4 linked regions of the Gloeothece verrucosa PCC 7822 genome follow. The main gene of each other region encodes a partner of the protein of the gene in region 2 in a complex. Links are inferred from orthologs where the notes say so. Each region holds a gene or a part of one and is shown on either strand. Other genes may lie near its edges. The genes, in order: accB, accD, accA and accC.

Region 1 (5,699 bases), 810 kb from region 2 along the record:
GCCGCTACTAATAGCGCGATGATGGGATCTATTATCAACCAACCGGTTAATTTAACCAAAAGAATGCCAATAACCACTCCTACCGAAGTCCAGACATCAGTTAAAATGTGGTGAGCATCAGCGCGAAGGGTAATTGAATTTAAACGTTTACCCGCACGCAAAAGAACCCAAGCTACTGCCGCGTTAATTGCTGTGGCGATTAGAGATAATCCTAAGCCAATTCCTATTTGTTCTAAGGGTTGAAGATTAAATAAACGTTCGCAAGCCGCTACGCTAATACTGAGCGCCGCTACCACAATTAAAGCACTTTCTAACCCACTAGAAAAATACTCCGCTTTAGAATGACCAAAAGGATGTTCAAAATCAGGGGGTTTAGCAGCTAACGACAGCGCCCAAAAAGCAAATAAGGCAGCGATGAGGTTAATTCCTGATTCAAGAGCATCTGAAAGTAACCCGACTGAACCTGTGAACCAGTAAGCCCCAAATTTGAGAGCAATGGTTGCTAGGGCGGCACCAATTGAAATTAGCGTGTAAAAACGGGCTGATTTAGCACTCATAAGTTTTACATTTTATGTTAGATAAAGCAAAATAGCATTATTCTTTAGGCTTGCATCTTGATAATATTCCTTCAATAAATGATATTGAGCTAAGAAAAAATTTAGATAATCATCATCCAAAATTATCTTTTATTTTTTCAAGTAACTGCCAAGGGATTTGCTTAAATTCTACATCTATTCCCATAATTAACTCTTTTTTTTAATAATTTTATAAAATCTGGCTTTTCACCCCGTCAAGCTTTCTCCTTCTCTCTTTAAAAAGAATAGTCAAGGAATTAATTCCCTGACTAAAACTTTACTTTTATTTAATAGCAATAAACACAAAAATGAATTAGCTGGCAGGCGGCTCGACTAAATTATCTAAACCATCCACCACTTTAGCCGAGATAACTTTGTCCTTATCAGTCAGTTTTTTGAGAACGTCTTTTCCGTCGACTAAATAGCCAAAAACCGAATAACGTCCATCCATTAAATTAAATCCAGGAGGAGTTAATTCATTATCAAACTTAAAAAAGAAAAACTGAGAAGAACCGCCATTAGGGTCAAATTCCGGACGGGCTAAAGCCACAGCACCATAAGCACTAAACGGTAAAGCCAAATTAGGCAGATAAATACCTGCATCCTCCAAAGTCATACCATAGATAGGCGCTTCTTCGCCTTTCATCAATACTTCTAAAGGAATGGCCCGATACTCTCCGGTTTTAGGGTCAATAAACCCTTCTTCTTTTCCTAGAGGATCACCCGTTTGAATGACAAAATCATCCTCAGAACGTAAGAAAGGTAAACCATCATAAAACCCACGCTGTACCAAGTCAACGAAGTTACCCGCATTGACAGGGGCACTATAGCCATCCACAATTAAAGTTAAATCCCCTTGAGTGGTTTTCACTTCTATAGTGGCACGTCCTTTGAGTTGAGGTAAATTAGCGTATTCAGAGGGCACATCAAAAGGAAACCCTTCTATCATTAATTCCTCTAGCTGAGTAATTTTAGGCAGTAATTCCTTGGAAGTGAGCAATAGTTGTTGCTTATCTTGAGCATCGGCGACCTCGACAAGTTGATCGACTCCGGATGTGAGTTGATCAATTAATGCCACTGCCTCGGGTTGGCGTTCATCAGGTATACTTTTTAAAATCGAGTCGCGCCGAAGGGTTAGCAAAAAAGCGGCATTTTTAAGGTCTTTTTTGACTGAACTCCAACGTTTAGCCTTGAGATATTTACCTAGTCCTTCGAGATCAGCTTGAACCGTTCGGATGGTTGAATTGTCAATCGGTAAAGCATTGCGTAAAATTGCTCTAGGATCGGTGACCGCATCACCTTGGGCTAGAACAGCAATTACCATAGGTTGCCCAATGGGCAGACACCATCCTGCACTCGAGATCCCCATTGAGAGGGTCGCAAATAACAGGGTTACTAAAGAGGTCTTCAGTAATCGTGTAAACCAATCGAGCCAAAACTGTTTTACTGGTTTCATCAATCTTAATTAATGTTTAAACTTATCAAGCCCCTCCACTGTAACTTTGTAAGTTGTCGGCTCTACTCTTGTCAATAGGGTTAGTCATTAGTCACTGCTAACTAAGCCTAACGACTAAAGACTAATGACTAATGACTAATGAATGGTAAAATGTAATCTTGATCTTTGTAAAGTTAATCCCTTCATGATTTCGAGTAATGATTTTCGGAGCGGTACTACAATCGAAATAGACGGGTCAGTCTGGCGAGTTGTGGAGTTTCTCCACGTTAAACCAGGTAAAGGCTCTGCTTTCGTTCGCACTAAATTAAAAAATGTTCAAAGTGGCAACGTTGTAGAACGAACCTTCCGCGCAGGCGAAAGCCTTCCCCAGGCAACCATCGAAAAGAAAACTATGCAATATACCTATAAAGACGCTGATCAATACGTCTTTATGGATATGGAAACCTATGACGAAGCGCGGCTAAACCCTAATCAATTGGGGGATCGCTCTAAATATCTTAAAGAACAGATGGAAGTTAATATCTTGTTCTGGAATGATCAAGTATTAGAAGTAGAACTTCCTACCTCTGTTATTCTAGAAGTGACTGAAACCGACCCAGGTGTCAAAGGCGATACCGCCACAGGCGGCAGTAAACCCGCTATCGTTGAAACCGGTGCCCAAGTGATGGTTCCTTTATTCATCTCCATCGGTGAACGAATTAAAGTAGATACCCGTGATGGGTCTTATCTGGGTCGGGAATAAACATTTTTGTGTTATTGATGATTCAGTCGGGAACGAGTTCCCGACCCCAGCCCAGTTGTCAATTAGATTTTTTTCGATCTCTGACAACTGCTCCCTCCTATCCCTTAGAAAAACTTATAGGAAGTATCATTAGTGTCGATTAATTTTAACGAACTTCGGGAACTATTAGGAACTATCTCCCAAACAGATATTACGGAATTAGTTTTAAAAAGTGAAGAATTTGAACTGACCGTCCGCAAGGGAACCCTAACCCTACCCGTAGCACCGGTTACTGAAAAGCCTACGCCGGAAGTGGTGATCCCCTCTGCGCCCTCACCCCCTCCACAACCCAAGGTTACTAAAAGCGAACCCCTAGCTGATGAACCCACACCCCCCACCATTGATAAAAACTGGGTTCCCATTACTTCCCCAATGGTAGGCACATTCTACCGCGCGCCGGGACCCGATGAAGCCGCCTTTGTGGAGATTAATGATCGCATTCGTTCAGGACAAACGGTCTGTATTATAGAAGCCATGAAACTCATGAATGAAATTGAGGCAGAAGCCTCCGGACAGATCATGGATATTTTAGTAGCGAATGGGGAACCCGTCGAATATGGACAGACTTTGATGTGGCTCAAACCTGAGTAATCTAATCAAAGCTGACTCCCTACACCTAGCTAGTGGATATTTCTTCAGTGGACAATTTTTGTCCAATTTTCGGTTCAGTCCCCTCAATTAAGCGCTTAATATTGGTACGGTGGCGAATAATGACATAAACACCAGCCAAGGCGGCAAATAATAAATAAGGAAGGGGTTGAGTCAATCCCCACATCAAAAGATTAACGGCGATCGCTCCAGTAATCGAACTCAGTGAAACAATACGCGATATCCCAAGCATAACCAGAAAACTCCCTAAAGTTCCGGCTGCTACCAGAGGATTGATCACTAATAACACCCCTAAACCAGTGGCGACCGATTTTCCTCCCCCAAATCCCAGAAAAATTGAGCGGCTATGACCGATCAGTGCCGCTAAACCGCTTCCAATAATTAACCAAGCTTGCCAAGATTGAGGTAAGGGGTTAATCTCGAGCAGATAGAGCCATTTCACCAAAGCCACAGCAAGCGAGCCTTTGAGCAGGTCGATCCCTAAAACAACGATGGCAGGGGTTTTTCCTAATGTTCTTAAAACATTGGTGGCCCCGGTGGAACCCGAACCATGTTCTCGGATATCAATCCCTTTGAGATAGCGTCCGGCTAGATAGCCGGTAGGAATTGAGCCTAACAAATAAGCAATAACAAGTATAAGAGTTGCTGTTGAAATTAGCGTTAGATTAGTCATTAGTTATTAGTTATTAGTTATTAGTTATTAGTTATTAGTTATTAGTTATTAGTTATTAGTTATTAGTTATTAGTCATTAGTGGTTAGTTATTAGTGGTTAGTTATTAGTTATTAGTTATTAGTTATTAATCTCCTTGCTCACCCGTTAAAATTTATAACTAATTACTGTTAATTGTTAACTTTTAACTTCTCCCTAATGACCCATGACTAATGACTAATGACTAATGACTAATGACTAATGACTAATGACCCATGACTAATGACTAATGACCCATGACTAATGACTAATTAATAAACATAACTGCTCATTTGTTGGGGATCAGGAGCAAAAGCTAACCACAAAGGAAATTGTAACAGGGATAAATTAATGCGGTCTTCGGTTTCATCCATGATCACCAGTGGCATTTGTTTGTCATCTACCAGTCGATCAGCCTTTTGAATTAAAGCTTCTGGAGATTCAAACAAGACCACGCCGCGATCCGGTCCAAAATCACTGCGGGAAATCCCCAAACAATCCTGTAATCCCCGTCGCCATTCTCCCAGACGTTCGGGGCTATTGGCAAGCACCAGAACCCGAGCGCGATCACCATAAAGACTATACAACACTGAAGCCACTGCTGAGGCCACTAAAATATTTTGTAAACGACTGCCCATACTGCGAATGGTGCCTCGTCCTCCTTGGGAAAAGAACCAATTTTGCACACGTTCAGCATGGATCGGTTCAAAAGTGCGGCGAAGTTGCCAGGGAGGCCCATAATAGTCGGGGCGAGTGCGGTATTGGTCTAAAAGTTCGCGAATTCGGCGGGTCTGGCTTTGAAACCCTTGAGGAGCATATTGAGGTTGAGGGGGTTCGATTTTTTGAAGCGGGGGTTCGGGTGTCCGTTGAGGTTGTGGTTTTTCCCAATTTTGATAGCTCGGCAACTCTAATTGTTCGGCCGCGGCGGCTAAATCTTGTAGACTGCCGACTAAATATTCTTTAAATCCTTGTACTCGAATCGCTAATTCTTGAGACACGCCGGCAAAGGTTGTCCGCATTTCTTCTCGGATACGTTCCCGACGGCGTTCGAGTTGTTCTACTGATATTTCTAGGGCATTTTTGCGTTGTTCGAGTTCTTTTAACCCTTCTTTGATCATTTGCCCTAAAGTGTTTTCAATTTCAGCCACTTGTTGCTGAAGAATTTGTGTTTTGCGTTCTTGTAATGCTTTGATTTCTAACTCTAATTTTTGCTTTTGCTGTTGCAGTTGGCTAATTTCTGAATTCAGTTGAAAAGCCTCTTGGTCGCTTTCTAGTTCATATATACTAGGAGAAAAAATATCTTCTAGGGTTTGTTCTATCTCATCTGGGCGTTCCGGTGTGGGGTCTAAAGGAGACAAAACGCGAGTTTCCTCCACTTTTAAAGGCTCTGCTAGAACCGGCAAAGGTTCTAATTTAACAGGTGGTCGATCTTCATCTAATACTGACTCAAATGGGTCTTGAGGGCTTTCTAGATTAATCGGTGGGCTATCGGGTTCAGTAAAGGCGGCTTCTTCTGCGTGCCAGTGATCGGGAATAGCATATTTTTCAGATGAGGATTTTAGGGAGTCATCTGAGTTTGTTTGCGAAAT
Region 2 (5,543 bases):
ATGTCTTAGATGTCTCCCAATTATGGCGCGATCGCGTAACTTTAATGGCCGAAAAATACCCAGATGTAGAACTGTCTCATCTCTATGTTGACAATGCGGCTATGCAGCTAGTGCGTAACCCAAAACAATTTGATACCATCGTCACCGGCAATTTATTTGGCGATATCCTCTCGGATGCAGCCGCTATGTTAACCGGTAGTATTGGGATGTTACCCTCTGCTAGTTTAGGTTCAGATGGACCCGGACTATTTGAACCGGTACATGGTTCAGCCCCCGATATTGCAGGACTTGATAAAGCTAACCCGCTTGCTCAGGTACTCAGTGCCGCCATGATGTTGAAATATGGCTTAAATGAGCCAGAAGCCGCCGATCAAATCGAACAAGCGGTTTTAGCCGTATTAGAAAAAGGCTATCGTACAGGAGACATCATGTCAGAAGGAATGACGTTAGTGGGATGTAAGGGCATGGGAGAAGTTTTGATTAATGTCTTAGAATCTTTACAAGGGTGATCTACGTCTTAAACAATTGTGTAACATCTATATCAATTACAAGACAAGTTAATAATTGGGAGATAGGATAGTGGTATATCTATCAGAGCAAGCCAAACAAAAAAATCTAGACATGGACATTCCCATTCTGCTAGATCCCACCCTCCTCAGAGCAGCGAGACGGATTTACCGGACCTACTGCTCTTTGCACTCAAAATTAACACAGCGGCCCTTTGGTGTGGCAATTAATCGAGAAACTCATCGGGGTCAACTGATTTTTAATGCGAAACCGATCCTTTTACCCGGAGAATGTTTTGTATCCATTAAACAACTCGAATCAGAAATCTATTAAATCCAAAACCTCTCTTCCAGTCTTAGAGACGATGAAACTCCGAAAATGGAAACCCTGGTTAATGTGATAGTAACCTTATTTGTTTTTGCCTTTGGTGCAGCTATTGGCAGTTTTTTAAATGTGGTGATTTATCGCATTCCAGCAGGATTATCCTTAATCCATCCGCCTTCGCGTTGTCCCAAGTGTTCCCATAAACTGGGAAGTCGGGAAAATGTACCGATTTTAGGTTGGCTTTGGTTAAGAGGGCGCTGTCGTTGGTGTAGGTCTCCTATTTCCATTCGTTACCCCCTAGTAGAAGCGGCTACAGCTTTATTATTTGGCTTGGTTTTTTGGAAATTTGGTTTTGAGCTATCAACCCTAGGTTATTGGGCTTTTTGTAGCTGGTTACTGGCATTATCCCTCATTGATGTAGATACCATGACCTTACCCAACGCTTTAACCCAGTCGGGGTTAGTCTTGGGGTTAGTGTTTCAAGGGACGCGCGGCGGGTCGGATTTTTCTCAAATTCCCCATAATCTCATGTTTGGAATCGTCGGTGCCGTCTTAGGAATTTGGTTATTTGAGATTATTCGTTGGGTGGGAACCTTGGTTTTTGGACAAGAAGCGATGGGGGGAGGAGACCCAAAATTAGCCGCTATGATTGGAGCTTGGTTAGGGTGGAAATATTTGCTGTTAACGGGATTTTTAGCTTGTGCGTTGGGAACAGCTTTTGGTGTTGTAGCGATATTATTAACTCAGATGGGGCGTAGGCACCCTATTCGCTTTGGTCCGTTTTTAGGTTTGGGAGCCGCCTTGACTTTATTTTGGGGAGAGAAGATGATATCAACCTATATGAAATTCTTTTTCCCTCTTTATTAAAAATCGAAGATCAATGAATAATGGCTCATGTCTGTTGATAAAATAAAGTCTGTGTGCTGGGTTACAATCCGAACCACTCAAGCTCGCTGGGAAGCTGAATTAATGCAGCAAATACTGGCGGCTCATGAAATTCCCGCTCGTGTGCTTGATATCGGTCTTGGCGTTTATTGTGGTCAAGGAAGTCAAGCCGCCTTACAAGTGCGTTCACAAGATCGATGGACAGCCTTACTCTTGTTAAGTCCTCTAGAAGAGGAGAATTAAGTTAATTATGTCTTTATTAGATTGGTTTGCTAACAGACAAAAATCAGAACCCTCCGTCCAACAACAGCAAGAACGGGAAATCGCGGATGGACTATGGACGAAATGTGATTCTTGTGGGGTTCTCGCTTATTCAAAAGATTTATTGGCTAATCAATTGGTATGTCCAGATTGTGGATATCATAACCGAGTTGATAGTGATGAACGCATTCGCCAGTTAATCGATCCTAACACTTGGACTCCCTTAGCAGAACATTTATCTCCAAGCGATCCCCTCAAATTTAAAGACCGTAAACCCTACAGCGATCGGATCAAAGATACTCAAGAAAAAACCGGACTCAAGGATGCTGTGGCTACCGGTACAGGTTTACTCGATGGCTTACCAGTGGCTCTGGGGGTGATGGACTTCCGTTTTATGGGTGGTAGCATGGGATCGGTAGTGGGAGAAAAACTTTGCCGTTTAACTGAACAAGCCACAGCTAATAGTTTACCTTTAGTAATTATCTGCGCTTCTGGCGGCGCGAGAATGCAGGAAGGAATGTTAAGTCTGATGCAGATGGCTAAAATTTCTGGGGCATTAGAACGCCATCGAGAAGCTAAATTAATTTATATTCCTGTACTGACTCATCCCACCACAGGGGGAGTTACGGCAAGTTTTGCCATGTTGGGAGATGTTATTATCGCTGAACCTCAAGCGACTATAGGATTTGCAGGAAAACGGGTAATTGAGCAAACCCTACGAGAAAAGCTACCGGAAGGGTTTCAAACCTCTGAGTATTTGCTTAAACATGGGTTTGTGGATGCCATTGTGCCTCGTACCCAATTAAAGAAAACTCTAGCCCAGTTAATTAGTATTCATCAACCTTTCTTTCCTTTATTATCTCCCCTCGAAGCGGATTCTAAACATAAAGAACCTGAACCTGAATTAATTAAGTTGGATTCCGCTAAGGGATAATAGCATTTTTCGCTTGCTGGCTATTGATATTGGTGTTGCAACTGGTTAATTTATATTAGCGGGTTCGGCAATGCCAATCTCACTCACCTGACAAGCATGAACAAATCTAAAGAAATCCCCAAAACGCGGCTTTTCTTATAAATTTCTTATTTTTGCTCTATAGAATAATAGACAAGAAACAAATAAATCGTAACAGATGAACCAATACTCAGGAACAAGACAAAAATCCCTCAGAAGACAACGTGGACTTGATGGGAAATTTAGCCGTGACTATACCGAAGATACCAAACGACTTAGAACGATGAGATTAACTGATACCGCTTGGAAACTCTTGGCAGAAATTGGCGAAAAAAACCAGCTTACCCGCACGGAAGTCATCGAAATTTTTGCACGGGGTGGTGATTTAGGTTAAGCTCATAATTCTTCATCAATGAAAAAGCTTGAACCTTTAAGTTCAAGAGAAATTATATTAAAAAATATTTCTTTAGAGGGAACCAATAATAAACACTTTATATTATGCTGATAAAAATGAGAAGGACTGATTCAAGACATTTGCTCAAGTCCCTTCTCGGAGTTTAAGAAGCCAGAAAACACTAACAATTTAGTGTATATTCATATTTTATCAGTAAAATCCACCAAAAAATATTAAAAATTTTAACACTTGCTGAATCTCGTCAAACTCCCCGCACTTGAGCCGGGGGTGGGTTGACCCCCTATTTGATGATAGTAAAGTTAGGGGGTTTGCTCCGATGAAGCCGGATAAGTGGTTTCCGTGACCGAAGGAGGAGGAGTCGCAGGAGTAGGAGGTTGTAATAAACTACGCCATTGTTGAATTTGAGCCTTAGCTGACTGATAGGCAGAACTTTCTGGCGGTATAATTCGTCCTAATTTAATAGCTTCTTCAATTAATCCTTGATTAGCTGTAGTAGAGGCAATATCTAATAATTGATAACTCCAGCGATCCAAGGCCTGACGGCTTTGTGTGCCTACATCTGTAGAAGAGGGAATCCGTCTTATAATCGTGATTGCCGTCACTAAAGCTTCTGAAGTTCTGGCTTGAGCAATTGCATAAGCTTGCTGTAAATCTTGTTGAGCTTTTATTTCCCGCCGCCAATTATTAATATTTGCTTGTGCTTCCGGATACAACACCCTTCCTCGGCGAATTTGTTCGGCTGTGTTGATGGCATTTGGATAATCTTTGGCATTCCCTAAAGCCATAGCTTGATCCAACAAGGGACGGTCTTCGCTGCGTTCAATAGTAGTTCTCCAGTCCCGAATTTCCTCTTGAGCTTGGGGATAAAGAGCGCGACCTGAAGCAATTAAACTGGCCTGACTAATGGCTTCTCTTAAAGCATCTAAATCTCCTCGACTGGCAAGAGATTGAGCTTGATCTAAAATCGGCTGATCTTCAGTGACTTCAATTTGACGGTTCCACTCTCGGATTTGCTGTTGTGCTTGTTGATAACGAGGGTTAGAAGTGGGGATGGAGTCGGCTTTAGCGATGGCTGCATGAAGGTCTTCTACGGTTCCGGATACAGCTAAATCTTTGGCTTGACTGAGGACTTTAACATCGTCTACTTCTTGTTTCCAACGGCTGATCAATTCCTGTGCGGTGTCATAGAGGGGGCTATCAGCCGCAATTTCTTCGGCCGATAAGATAGCCGCTTGTAAAGTATCCACTGTCCCAGTCTGAGCATCAATGCCAGCAGAGGCGAGTGCTTTCCAATCTTTGACTTCTTCAGTTAAGACCAAATTTTCCGGAATGCGATCAGCGACTTGTTGTAGCTCGTTCCAAGACCGATTTTTGATTAATGTTTGTACATAAGACAGTAGCTTATCTTTAGCTTTACCGATCAGGTTTTGTGCCTCTTGATAAGCATAGGATGAAGAATTAATTTTTTGAGCTTCTTCGATGGCTTTTAGCCAATTATCTAACCCATATCGTCGTAAAAACACATAAGCGGCATCTAACTTACTGCTTTCTTCGCGGGCGAGTTGAATTTTTTGGACGATTTCATCATATTTAGTCGTTGCCCAATATTTATTATCGAGGTTCAACAATTCAATCGCTGAACGAAAAGCCAGATTCCAGTCAGAATCTCTTAAATGCTGTTCAACTTCCGAAAAAATACCCTCTCCTTTTGACCAGATTGAACGCCAACGTTCGATCCGTTGTTCGATCAGATTATGGGCTTCTACTTGTTCAGGGATTTTTTTAGCTATGGCAATAGATTTTTCTAGGTCCCCTTTTTGAAACTCTTCTTCGGCTATGCTGAGGATATCAAGTGCCCACTCTTCTACATTTCGATTGATTTCTGTACGTAGAGGATGGTCACTGGGTAAGGCTTCTACTAGACTGATGGCTTTAAGCAGGCTGTCTACCGTCTTTTTTTGAGCTTCTAACTGAGCGCAGTACAGACGCATAGAAGCTGAAGCAATTGGCCAAAATATCCTCGGACAGTTGGGGGCTTGTGGTAGCTTTAACAGCAAAGAGGTGGCTGTAAATCCGATACTACCGGATGCCAGTACCAATATAGCTGCCCACACTCGCCAATTAAACTTACTCTGCTCCTCACGCCCCGGTTGAATTTCCATTGTTCCACTTGGTTGACCGGATAGTTTTAATGTCTTA
Region 3 (5,726 bases), 2.5 Mb from region 2 along the record:
CGCTCTACTGAAGTTCAACGCCTCAAACCCGGTGTCGCACGAATGGCTATTGATGTGGAAACCCATCAACCCGGCAGTGGGATTAAAATTTTACCGGTTAATCTTAACTATTCTCATCTGTACCCTCGTTGGGGAACTGATGTAGAGATCAAGATTGGTCAGCCTATTGATGTGGCTCAATATCAGGGAACCAACCTCAAAGAAAATACACGACAACTGACAGCAGTTCTCAAAAATGCCCTCAAGAAGCTTCAAGAAGAAAAACAAGCGGCAAAAGAAGTAGTTTTAGTCTAAAATGCCCTTCAAATAGTCTCCCAGACAGCATGGAATAACTACCGATTCGGTCAAGTGAGATATTGACACTCCCCATCTAATTACTACACTTTGTTTGGTAATATAGATGGGGATTCTTGGTTCACAGAAGATGCTTGCTCTGACAGGATTGCTCCAACCAAAGTAGAGGCATCTTCTCCCCCATTAGCTATAGCTAACGTTGAAAGAATTTCACTTTCAAAAGCTTTAGATCCGCTATGCCCTAGCGTACTTAATCCTAATTTCAAAATGTTAATTGCTGCGTTAATATCTCTATCTTCTTCATATAGACAATGCGGACATTTATGAGTTCTAGTTGATAGAGATTTTTTGACTTTTTCACCACAGTTAGAGCAATTTTGAGATGTATTATGAGGTGGAACAGCTACAGTTGCTTTTCCATATTTAAAAGCAAAATATTCTAACCATTGACGAAAAGTTGACCAAGCAGCGTCATTAACACTTTTAGCTAACTTGGATTTAGCTAGACCTTTAACATTTAAGTCTTCATAGGCTACCAAATCGTTAGATTGGATTACGCGCAATGCCTCTCGTTGGACAAAACCTTTACGCTGCCTACTTACCCTTAGATGCTTACGGGCGTATTTTTGTCTAGCTCTTTTATAGTTGTTTGATGGCTTTTGTCCCTTCTTAAACTTCTTAGATTTACGTTGATTAAGCCGGTTTAAAAGTTTTTCAGCTTGACGATAGTATTGAGGGATTTCTACAGTTTTGCCATCACTATCTGCATAGAAAACTTTTAATCCAACATCAATTCCTACACAATGTTTAGTAGGTTCTAATGGTTTAGAGTAGCTTCTTATATCAACGCTGATACAAAACTGGACATAGTAACCATTGGCACGACGTACTAATCTAACTCGTTTAAAGGAGTCGATTGGGTAAAAGTTTAAATCCCTAGTTCCTTTTAAAGAGAGTGTCCCAATTCCTTTTTTGTCGGTAAAAGTTATCTTCTTTCTATTATCAGATAATTTCCAACCTGACTGTTTATATTCAACGGAACGATTATTCTTTTGAAACTTAGGAAAACCTTTTTTACCCTTAATATTCTTTTTGCAATTGTCATAGAAACGAGAAATAGCAGCCCAAGCCCTTTCTGATGATGCCTGTCTTGCTGTTGAGTTTAATTCATCAGCAAATTTATACTCTTTGGCTAAAATACGACAATATTTATTGAGAGCATATTTGTCAATTTTATCCTCTCGACTAGCATCCATCCAAAGCCTTAATGCTTTATTTCTGATGAATTGCACTGTCCTGATAGCATCGTCAATAGCTAAGACTTGATTAGGCTTGACCACTGCTTTCATTTCTAAAACAATCATTGTTTACCGACCTCAAACAAATATGTTTTTATGCTAGTAGTCAGAGCGCAAAATGTCAAGATGTGCTACGCTGTTATTTATTGGTTGAGGTTTCATTCCTTCCCCTTCGCATTGCTCAGGGTCAGGACAAGCCCCACCGTTCAATGTGGGTATTTTTGTAGAATTTATAGGTGGGGTCTTCCCCTCGACATTTCTGATAAACTGAGTCATGAGTAAGTATAAAAAAAATTATGTCAAAAACCGAACGTCGCATTTTTCTTCTGGACTTTGAAAAACCTTTATATGAGCTACAAGCACGAATTAACCAAATTCGGCAACTCGCTGAAGAAAATGATGTCGATGTCTCTGAGCAAATCTCTCAGCTACAAACTAGAGCCGAACAACTCCGCAAAGAGATTTTTAGCTCCTTAACCCCTTCTCAACGTCTGCAATTAGCTCGTCATCCCCGTCGTCCTTCTACCCTCGATTATATTCAAGCCATGACCGATGAATGGTTTGAGCTACATGGTGATCGCGGCGGATATGATGATCCCGCTTTAGTAGGGGGTGTAGCCCGCTTAAATGGTCGTCCAGTGGTGATTTTAGGACATCAAAAAGGACGAGATACCAAGGATAATGTGGCTCGCAATTTTGGGATGGCTGCCCCCGGAGGCTATCGCAAAGCCCTGCGGCTGATGGAACACGCAAACCAGTTTAATATGCCGATTTTAACCTTTATTGATACTCCTGGGGCTTGGGCTGGTGTAGAGGCAGAAAAACTTGGACAAGGAGAAGCGATCGCCTATAATTTGCGTCAAATGTTTAGCTTTGATGTGCCGATTATTTCTACGGTCATTGGTGAAGGAGGGTCCGGCGGCGCTTTAGGCATTGGCGTTGGCGATCAACTCTTGATGCTCGAACATTCAGTCTATACCGTGGCCACTCCAGAAGCTTGCGCCGCTATTCTCTGGAAAGATGCCAAAAAATCGGAACAAGCCGCCGTCGCCCTCAAAATTACGGCTCCTGACCTCAAAAATTTGGGCATTATTGATCATATTGTCCCTGAACCCTCCGGAGCCGCCCATGCTGATCCTTTGGAAGCCGCTAGTCTTCTCAAACAAGCTTTAATTGCCCATTTAGAAGACTTATCTCAAATGAGTCCCCAACAACGTCGCCAGTTACGTTATCAAAAATTCCGTCACATTGGCATTTTTGAAGAAGCTTATGCCTAAATTTCCCGAGTCTTACTATTGAGGCCAATCAATAGCTGATGAGATTTATCTAAATCTTAGCTCGGTGATCTTTGATCCCCATTGCCCATGTTATAATTGCCAAGGTATACTTTTGTAACGTTATTCCTTCCTTGGCTCATTTTTTGGTATAGCAAAACACTTAGCTCACTGAAAAATTGATTGGGTTTAAATCATTAGTCCATGAAAATTTATCAGACTGTCTGATACAGATAGTCAGGTCTTGTAGCAGGTTTTCAAGGCTGATCGCCGAAATTGGCCAAAAATATCCTAAGAGTCGATATAGCATATCATGAGTTTGAATTCTAGTCAACAGCGAGCGATTATTACAGGAGCTAGTAGCGGCATTGGTAAAGCAACTGCCTTAGCATTTGCTAAAGCCGGTATTGATGTCGCCCTTGTGAGTCGTTCTCAAGATAAACTAGAAGAAGTGGTGAATGCGGCCCTAGCTGTCGGAGTAAAAGCTCGTTCTTATCCGGTCGATTTAGCCAAAATTGAAGAAGTAAAACAAAAAATAGAAGAAATCGTTCAAGATTTTGGTTCAATTGATATCTTAGTTAACAATGCTGGCATAGGTTACACAAATTCTTTATCTGATACTTCCCTAACCCATTGGCAACAGGTGATGGATATAAATCTCACCAGCGTCTTTCAATGTGTCTTGGGAGTTTTACCCCAGATGCGTCAGCAGGGTCAAGGCACAATTATTAATGTAGCCTCTTGTGCGGCGAATAATGCTTTTCCCCTGTGGGGAGCTTACAGTGTAAGCAAGGCAGGAATTGTGGCTTTTTCTAAGGTTTTAGCGGCTGAAGAAAGGGCGAATGGCATTCGTGTGATGACCATTTCTCCAGGTTCAGTCAATACACCGCTTTGGGATACAGAGACGGTTCAAGCTGACTTTGAACGTTCAGTCATGTTACACCCTGAAACGGTAGCCCAAGCGATTTTACAAGCCGCCTTACTACCAAAAGAAGCCGTCATTGACGAAATGACCATTATGCCTAGTGCAGGCGCTCTTTAATTTTCCTCTGTTTGTTTTCATTTTTAATCACCATACACCAAAACCATTCACTAAAATTTATGACAGTAGCTCCTTCTAACGGATACAATCGCGCTAATTCTTCTAATTCTTCTAACGTGACAGCAGCTAATTCCAATATCCTTAATCCCAATTTAGTTGATCGGGTTTCTACTCGACCAGATCGCAATACTCACAACGGTCAACCGGCCCAAATTCATCTAGCTAGTGTAGACAGCAAAGCACAAATGAGCGATGCCGTACGGATGATTTTAGAGGCAGTGGGAGAAGACCCAGATCGAGAGGGACTTTTAAAAACGCCTAAGCGTGTGGCCGAAGCGATGCAGTTTCTCACCCAAGGATACAATCAGTCTCTTGAAGAAATCGTCAATGGTGCTATCTTTGATGAAGGGCATAATGAGATGGTACTGGTACGAGATATTGATTTCTTCAGTCTGTGTGAGCATCATATGTTGCCTTTTATGGGTAGAGCGCACGTGGCCTACATTCCTAATCAAAAAGTAGTGGGATTGAGTAAATTAGCGCGAATTGTAGAAATGTATTCTCGCCGCTTACAAGTTCAAGAGCGACTGACCCGTCAAATTGCCGAAGCCATTAAAGAAATTTTAGAACCTCAAGGGGTTGCTGTGGTCATGGAAGCGACTCATATGTGTATGGTGATGAGAGGAGTTCAAAAACCTGGATCTTGGACGGTTACCAGTGCCATGTTGGGAGTTTTTCAAGAAGAACAAAAAACCCGTGAAGAATTTTTGAATTTAATACATCATCGTCCCAATTTTATGTAATAAATTGTTGATAAAAATTTTTGATTAAACTTTCGGTGCTGACTTTTTATTTTCGGGAAAGTCAGCTTTTTTTGTCGCGCTTGAATTGATCATCCACCTAAAACAGTTTGTACCACTATTATTTTTAATGCTAGTGGGGTTTTGAAAACTTAAAAAAACTTATCTCCCGCTTAGGCGAAATATCCAATAACGGGAGATGAATATAGATTAACTAATATAATTCAACAAAAGAAAACCTTTTGTCTAGTTGGATTGTTTTTTGCTTATTCCTTCGTCGGAGCTAACTTAATATTGGTTGCTAAACCCAAAAACTGTAAAGTTCGAATAAACATCCATGTTAAATCAATTTCCCACCATTCTAAACCATGACGAGCCGAATATTGATAAGCATGATGATTATTGTGCCAGCCTTCTCCAAAAGTTACCAGGGCAACCCACCAACAGTTTTTAGAAAGATCTCCTGATTCGTGACTTTGGTAACCGAATTTATGGGTAGCACTATTAACAAACCAAGTGCAATGAAATACCACCACTAAACGAACAAAAATCCCCCAAATAACAAAAGGCCAACCGCCTAACGCGAACAGCAATAAGCCTAAACCTACTTGAATAGCAATTAAATTTTTTTGGCAAAATTGATAAAACGGATCATCAGCGATATCTTTTGTATATCGAGGAATTTCTTTATCGGCAGGAAGATTATAGAGCATCCACCCCAAATGACTCCACCAAAATCCTTTATTAGAATCATGGGGATCTAATTCGGTATCAGAATATTTGTGGTGCATTCGGTGTAAGCCTACCCAGTCGATGGGGCCCCCTTGACATGCAAGCGTTCCACAAAAAACGAGAATATATTCTAACCATTTAGGAGTTTCAAAACTTCTATGGGTCGCTAAACGATGGAAACCTAAAGTAACTCCAATTCCAGCAGTCACAACATACAGAATAAAGGCAACGGCAACTGCTCCCCAGTTAAAATTACTGGGCAAAAAAGCTAACAGAGCTACTAGAT
Region 4 (5,721 bases), 680 kb from region 2 along the record:
CTATAGCGATTGTGGATTTTTCCCAAGTCAGGATAAGGACTTAACTTATCAAGAAAATCCGCCCGCATAGTCATCACAACTCTAACCGACTCATCTAATTTATCAATCAATTGAGTCAGACTGTTTATAAAAATACTCTGCTCGGTTTTCGGCGTTAGGGTAAATAATTCCTCAAATTGATCGATAAAAATAAGCCACTGAGAATCATTTTTTAAAGACTTAACGACTTGAATTAGGGTATCTTGTTTAACAATTTTAGCCGCTTTCGCTTCTGATTGCCTATATTTAGTCAGAAGGCTACCATAAAAAGATTCAAAAGGATTTTTATCAGGAACAAAACAAAAAATATTCAAAGAAATAAAAATTGTTTCATTTCTTAAAGCTGGAATTAACCCCGCTTGAATCAGGGATGACTTACCACTTCCCGAAGCGCCCAAAAGCAGAAGAACTTTATTTTGTTTTAAATGCGCTGTTAAATCTCTAATCCAACTATCTCGACCAAAAAATTTATCCTTATCTTCTACTTTAAACTTTTCTAAACCCACATAAGGCGATGCTTCAATTAATTTTCTTTGTGTAATTTCAATCCCCGACTGTTGGGTAATAATATATTGAGTAATATTTCTTGCAGTAATATCACCCTGTATCCCCTTAAAATCCCCGCCTATTTCTGAATAGTAAGAGGTGTTAGTTTGATTATATTTAAAGCCTTTATTGTCAGACACAATTTACTCCTTTTCACAATTCAAATATTTTAAAGCTTCAAATTGACGTAAAGCAACACTAGCGCCTTGAGTCCACCCTAACTCAACATAAAAGGGTAAAATTTCCTTAATATTTATATCGGGAAATAGAGGACTTTTTTGACTTTCCTGATAACTTTCCCCCTCCAAAAGATAAATAGTTAAGCTTTCCCGACGATAAACCCACAACTCAGGAATTTTAAGCAATTGATATGCGCCTACATCAGTTATCGAGGTAAGATCAACTTCTATCGCTAAATCAGGAGGAGGATCAAAGGTTTTTTAAGTGTAATTGGATCAAAACATTGCCAATCTTTTCCTTGACGACGTAAAAGACTTTTCACTAAATCGCTTAAAGGAGCAACACGATTTCCATGACTCGGTAAAGGTGACATAAGCCTAATTTCTTGGATTTTAGCATTAAAATAGAGTTTTGGGAAGGTTTTATCTTGACGCAAATTAAGTAATCTTTCATAATCTTCCCAGGTTTGATGAGGGAAAATAACATCATTACCAGGTGCTAACATTAACCGATCTTCACTAACAGTAATTAGCATCATAAATTTAATATCTTTAACTATTTTCTGTTGATACAGGCCTAGAGGTTGAGGTGCGTTACGCTACGCTAACACACCCTACGATTGTTTTAAAATGTCTGAGGGTTGAGGTGCGTTACGCTACGCTAACACACCCTACGATTGTTTTAAAATGTCTGAGTAATGTTTTCGCCGCTTACCTCTCCCTGAATACCAATTTTCATATCTCCCGCAACTTGATTATTAAACTTACCTGCGGCTGCCCCTTGAGGGTCTTGTTTTTTCAGGATTTCTTGAGCTATTTTTTTAATTTCTTCATCCTTATCAGCCCCCGCTTCAGTTAACTTTTTCTTCAAAGCGGCTTGATATGTTTCCGGGTCTTTTTCGTGTTCATCTAACACAACTTTTGCCGCTTCATTATCAGCAAACTTTTTCTTAATCAATTCCTTTAACTTATCGTAAACATCTTTAAAACCTTTTTCCGCCGCCGCCGTACCCGCACCAGTCGCTAACGCACTCAGAATCAGAGAAATAGGGTCCATTGTTTTATACTCTAATTTAGATCCAATAATAAATTAGCAAAGAATCAAAAAAACTCCTATAATATCTCTATTAAAGACATAAATATGGTTTTTTTGTCTCTTTTATAATCCTGACCTTACCATTCCCCCCAAACTCGTAGAGGGCAAGCCGCGTAATATGCCAAAATAATGCAAGAACCAAAACAAAAAACCCTAGTCCTATGGAAGCCTTTAGCCCCACTCCTCCCCCTTGGATAGAAAAAGCGGTTCACGCCACACAATTTTGTTGTCCCCGTTGCCGCGCTAGTGCCACAGCCGCCCAAAAAGTTTGGATCAATCGCCGCGCCCCCGTCATAAGCGAAGATTATCGGCGAAAATGGCAAGAATTCTATCTATGCGAGTGTGAGCAAGGGTGGTGGGCCTGGAGTAGCGATCGCCCCCCATCAGACTTATTTAAAGCCGAAGAGTAAAACCGGTATCAAAAACAGATATCCTACATATAATTCAGATATATTTGATCTCTTAGCACATGGAATTTTCCAAAATCTTAATTGCAAATAGAGGAGAGATAGCCCTACGAATCTTACATAGCTGTGAAGAACTAGGCATTGCTACAGTAGCAGTTCACTCCACCATTGATCGCCAGGCCCTTCATGTACAGTTGGCTGATGAGAGTGTATGTATTGGCCCCCCGCCAAGCGGCAAAAGTTATCTGAATATCCCTAATATTATCTCTGCTGCCCTGACTCGCAACGCCACCGCCATTCATCCTGGTTATGGGTTCCTGGCCGAAAACGCCCGTTTTGCTGAAATATGCGCCGATCATAAAATAACTTTTATTGGCCCCTCTCCTGAAGCCATTTTGGCTATGGGGGATAAGTCTACCGCCAAAAAAACTATGCAACGTGCAGGAGTTCCTACCATCCCCGGTAGTGGCGGCTTAATTGACTCAGAAAAACAAGCTAAAGAGATCGCCGCCCAAATTGGTTATCCGGTCTTAATTAAAGCGACAGCCGGCGGGGGGGGTAGAGGAATGCGGCTGGTTAGAAGTGAAAGTGAACTGCCCGCCCTCCTACAAGCCGCCCAAGGAGAAGCCGGGGCCGCCTTTGGTAATTCAGGAGTCTATCTAGAAAAATTTATTGAGTGTCCTCGTCACATCGAATTTCAAATTTTTGCCGATCAATTCGGTAATGTGGTTCACTTAGGAGAAAGAGATTGCTCGATTCAACGGCGACATCAAAAATTATTAGAAGAAGCCCCTAGCCCCTTTCTAACCCCTAAATTACGGGAAAAAATGGGACAGGCCGCCGTTAAAGCCGCTCAATCGATTAAATATGTCGGGGCCGGCACCGTTGAATTTTTAGTCGATAAACACGGTAACTTTTATTTCATGGAGATGAATACCCGGATTCAGGTAGAACATCCCGTCACCGAAATGATTACCGGCTTAGATTTAGTCACCGAACAAATTCGCATCGCCCAAGGGGAAAAACTTTCTGTCACCCAAAAAGATATACAACTGAGGGGTCACGCGATCGAATGCCGCATTAATGCTGAAGATCCCGATTATAACTTCCGTCCTCATCCGGGCAAAATTAGCGCTTATCTTCCACCTGGGGGCCCTGGAGTCCGAATGGATTCTCACGTTTATACTGACTATGAAATTCCCCCTTACTATGATTCTCTAATTGGAAAATTAATTGTTTGGGGGCCAGATCGACCTACAGCCATTCGGCGCATGAAACGGGCCTTAAAAGAATGTGCTATTACAGGAGTTCCTACGACTATTGGATTCCATCAACGAATCTTAGAAACCCCTGCCTTTATTGAAGGCGATGTTTATACCAATTTCATCGAACAACATTTAATGAAATGAAATAAGGGGGAAAGGGCTGATTATGTCAGCCTTGAGCTACTATTCTCTATAATCTCAGTTTTTTCTTTTCCCCCTTCCCCCTTTATTTAATCCTGTTGTTTAATCTCAGTGGTGATTAACTGAGGATGATTTTTTCTAAAAGGATTATTAAAAAAAGAACCCGTTTGAGGCGGAGAATCCGGATCGCCCACAATTTCAGCTAACCCTTTCACCACCCCAGTAAGCGGAATAGCCAAAATCACGCCTAAAAATCCGCCAATTTTAGCCCCTAGTAACAAAGCCATAAAAATAATCACCGGCGATAAACCCGTTAAATTCCCCATAATTCTAGGGCTAATCAGATTATCTTTAATTTGCTGAATAATCACCGATACAATTAAAACTTTTACCGCCAACCACCAATTAATAAAAGCCAGAATAATCACCACAATTCCTATGCCTAATGTGGCCCCAATAAAAGGCAATAACTCCATCAGCCCAATAAAAACAGCAAACAACAGGAAATAAGGCGTATTGAGCAAGCGAAAAGCCACCGTTAGCGAGACAGACATAAACAGTCCTAAAATCAACTGCCCTGTCACAAATCGTTGTAAATTTTTCTCTAAACTAATGGTAAGTTGGTCTTGAATTTTTGGAGAAAAGAAACTGGTTAACCCATCCCAAAGTCTTTCCCCATCAATGAGCATATAAAAAGAAATAACCAGGATTAAAATTACATCCAGAAACCAGTTAAAAGTCCCTAAAACTAATCCTAAACCGGTAGAAGCAATAATTCTAGCTTGAGTTTGAATGCGGTTAAATAAATCCGAAGTAATTAATTGTAAATCAAAGGGTAAATTATGATCCACACTCCAAGCCTGAAAAGTGTTTAATTGCTGCTGTCCTTGGGCTATTAATTCCGGCAGACCGATCAACAATTGCCGCCCTTGAATTACAACAGGAGGCAATAAAGTCACACCAACAATAATAAAAATTAACGCCGCCCCTAGATAAACAAAAACCGCCGCAATAGGACGAGGTAAAATAAGTTTCAGGGCCATGACAGCATAATTGAGTAAAAAAGCCATCAGGGCAGCCGTTAAAAGAATGCTGATCAATTCACCCACATAAGACAACGTTTTTACCGTTAGCCAACTCGTGATTAAAATGAGTAGCCAAGTAATCAAGAATTTTTGTAAAGGAGATAAAATAGAATTCATCACTGATTAATTAACGAAGTGCCATTGTTAAAATTCCTTGTTGTCCGAGAAGTACCTCCCGTAGCAAAGTGACAATTGCTACCCAGATAATCGGGGAGATGTCCACACCGCCTAAAGGCGGTACAATTTTACGTACAGGCACTAAAAACGGTTCGGTTGGCCAACTAACCAAACTGAAGGGAAAACGATTTAAGTCTACTTGAGGATACCAAGTCAAAACGATGCGAAAGATAAATAAAATAGTCATCAACATCAACAATAGACTTAAACCCCAAGTTATTACAACATCCATACTCATGCTTATTGTCCTCAGTCGTTGGTCATGTCATCATCAGTTTTTAGTATAAAACTTATTTTGTGTTGGCAAAACCTACTCGCTTAGGATTATTTTGTCAAAAAAGCGTACACTTCGCAAAAATTTGAGATGAGCAACTCCTTAAAAACCATGATAAAAATCGCTGTGATAGGTGACATCCACGATCAATGGGAAAAAGAAGATAACCAGGCTCTCCAGCATCTAGATGTGGATTTAGCTCTATTTGTGGGGGATTTTGGCAATGAATCCCTAGCCGTAGTCGGCCTTATTGCTGCCCTGGAATTACCCAAAGCCGCTATCCTGGGAAATCATGACGCTTGGTATACTGCCTCTGCTTGGGGTCGCGCCAAGTCTCCCTATGATCACGAACTGGAAAACCGCGTACAAGAACAACTCGATCTATTAGGGGAAGCTCATGTCGGGTATGGAAAATTAGACTTACCTCAATTTAATTTATCAGTGGTGGGGAGTCGCCCCTTTAGTTGGGGTGGTCAAGATTGGAAAAATAAGGAATTTTTAAACGAACTATA

Evidence for each region.
Region 1: the proteins of accD (region 2) and accB are in contact, whole or in part, in a solved structure (PDB 8UXZ), measured with the Escherichia coli proteins. The link is inferred for Gloeothece verrucosa PCC 7822 from one-to-one orthologs.
Region 3: the proteins of accD (region 2) and accA are in contact, whole or in part, in a solved structure (PDB 8UXZ), measured with the Escherichia coli proteins. The link is inferred for Gloeothece verrucosa PCC 7822 from one-to-one orthologs.
Region 4: the proteins of accD (region 2) and accC are in contact, whole or in part, in a solved structure (PDB 8UXZ), measured with the Escherichia coli proteins. The link is inferred for Gloeothece verrucosa PCC 7822 from one-to-one orthologs.

The regions. Positions count from the first base shown.
Region 1 is NC_014501.1:4,429,544-4,435,242, reverse strand. What follows is about bases 1,689-4,654. They hold accB (acetyl-CoA carboxylase biotin carboxyl carrier protein), read left to right. Parts: upstream 1,689-2,905; coding sequence 2,906-3,403; downstream 3,404-4,654. Other genes in these bases: CYAN7822_RS19670 (DUF3086 domain-containing protein), read right to left, coding at 4,383-4,654; plsY (glycerol-3-phosphate 1-O-acyltransferase PlsY), read right to left, coding at 3,429-4,094; efp (elongation factor P), read left to right, coding at 2,216-2,773; CYAN7822_RS19690 (peptidylprolyl isomerase), read right to left, coding at 1,689-1,944. Also shown: CYAN7822_RS19695 (cation diffusion facilitator family transporter), read right to left, coding at 1-557; more of CYAN7822_RS19690, read right to left, coding at 889-1,688; more of CYAN7822_RS19670, read right to left, coding at 4,655-5,699. UniProt on the Escherichia coli protein: This protein is a component of the acetyl coenzyme A carboxylase complex; first, biotin carboxylase catalyzes the carboxylation of the carrier protein and then the transcarboxylase transfers the carboxyl group to form malonyl-CoA.
Region 2 is NC_014501.1:3,617,757-3,623,299, forward strand. The notes cover bases 1,129-3,938. They hold accD (acetyl-CoA carboxylase, carboxyltransferase subunit beta), read left to right. Parts: upstream 1,129-1,966; coding sequence 1,967-2,911; downstream 2,912-3,938. Other genes in these bases: CYAN7822_RS15905 (prepilin peptidase), read left to right, coding at 1,129-1,698; CYAN7822_RS15910 (class I SAM-dependent methyltransferase), read left to right, coding at 1,726-1,959; CYAN7822_RS15920 (hypothetical protein), read left to right, coding at 3,108-3,323; CYAN7822_RS15925 (hypothetical protein), read right to left, coding at 3,644-3,938. Outside these bases: leuB (3-isopropylmalate dehydrogenase), read left to right, coding at 1-509; CYAN7822_RS39495 (hypothetical protein), read left to right, coding at 580-840; more of CYAN7822_RS15905, read left to right, coding at 886-1,128; more of CYAN7822_RS15925, read right to left, coding at 3,939-5,506.
Region 3 is NC_014501.1:6,068,698-6,074,423, reverse strand. Bases 886-3,878 are described here. They hold accA (acetyl-CoA carboxylase carboxyl transferase subunit alpha), read left to right. Parts: upstream 886-1,888; coding sequence 1,889-2,869; downstream 2,870-3,878. Other genes in these bases: CYAN7822_RS27300 (SDR family oxidoreductase), read left to right, coding at 3,180-3,878; CYAN7822_RS27310 (RNA-guided endonuclease InsQ/TnpB family protein), read right to left, coding at 886-1,658. Outside these bases: CYAN7822_RS27315 (lysophospholipid acyltransferase family protein), read left to right, coding at 1-294; more of CYAN7822_RS27310, read right to left, coding at 378-885; more of CYAN7822_RS27300, read left to right, coding at 3,879-3,908; GTP cyclohydrolase I FolE, read left to right, coding at 3,968-4,711; CYAN7822_RS27290 (acyl-CoA desaturase), read right to left, coding at 4,975-5,726. UniProt on the Escherichia coli protein: Component of the acetyl coenzyme A carboxylase (ACC) complex. First, biotin carboxylase catalyzes the carboxylation of biotin on its carrier protein (BCCP) and then the CO(2) group is transferred by the carboxyltransferase to acetyl-CoA to form malonyl-CoA.
Region 4 is NC_014501.1:2,932,615-2,938,335, forward strand. What follows is about bases 1,515-4,502. They hold accC (acetyl-CoA carboxylase biotin carboxylase subunit), read left to right. Parts: upstream 1,515-2,329; coding sequence 2,330-3,676; downstream 3,677-4,502. Other genes in these bases: CYAN7822_RS12840 (hypothetical protein), read right to left, coding at 1,515-1,821; CYAN7822_RS12845 (hypothetical protein), read left to right, coding at 2,022-2,270; CYAN7822_RS12855 (AI-2E family transporter), read right to left, coding at 3,763-4,502. In the rest of the region: CYAN7822_RS12830 (nSTAND1 domain-containing NTPase), read right to left, coding at 1-725; more of CYAN7822_RS12840, read right to left, coding at 1,447-1,514; more of CYAN7822_RS12855, read right to left, coding at 4,503-4,875; CYAN7822_RS12860 (YggT family protein), read right to left, coding at 4,886-5,173; CYAN7822_RS12865 (TIGR04168 family protein), read left to right, coding at 5,300-5,721. UniProt on the Escherichia coli protein: This protein is a component of the acetyl coenzyme A carboxylase complex; first, biotin carboxylase catalyzes the carboxylation of the carrier protein and then the transcarboxylase transfers the carboxyl group to form malonyl-CoA.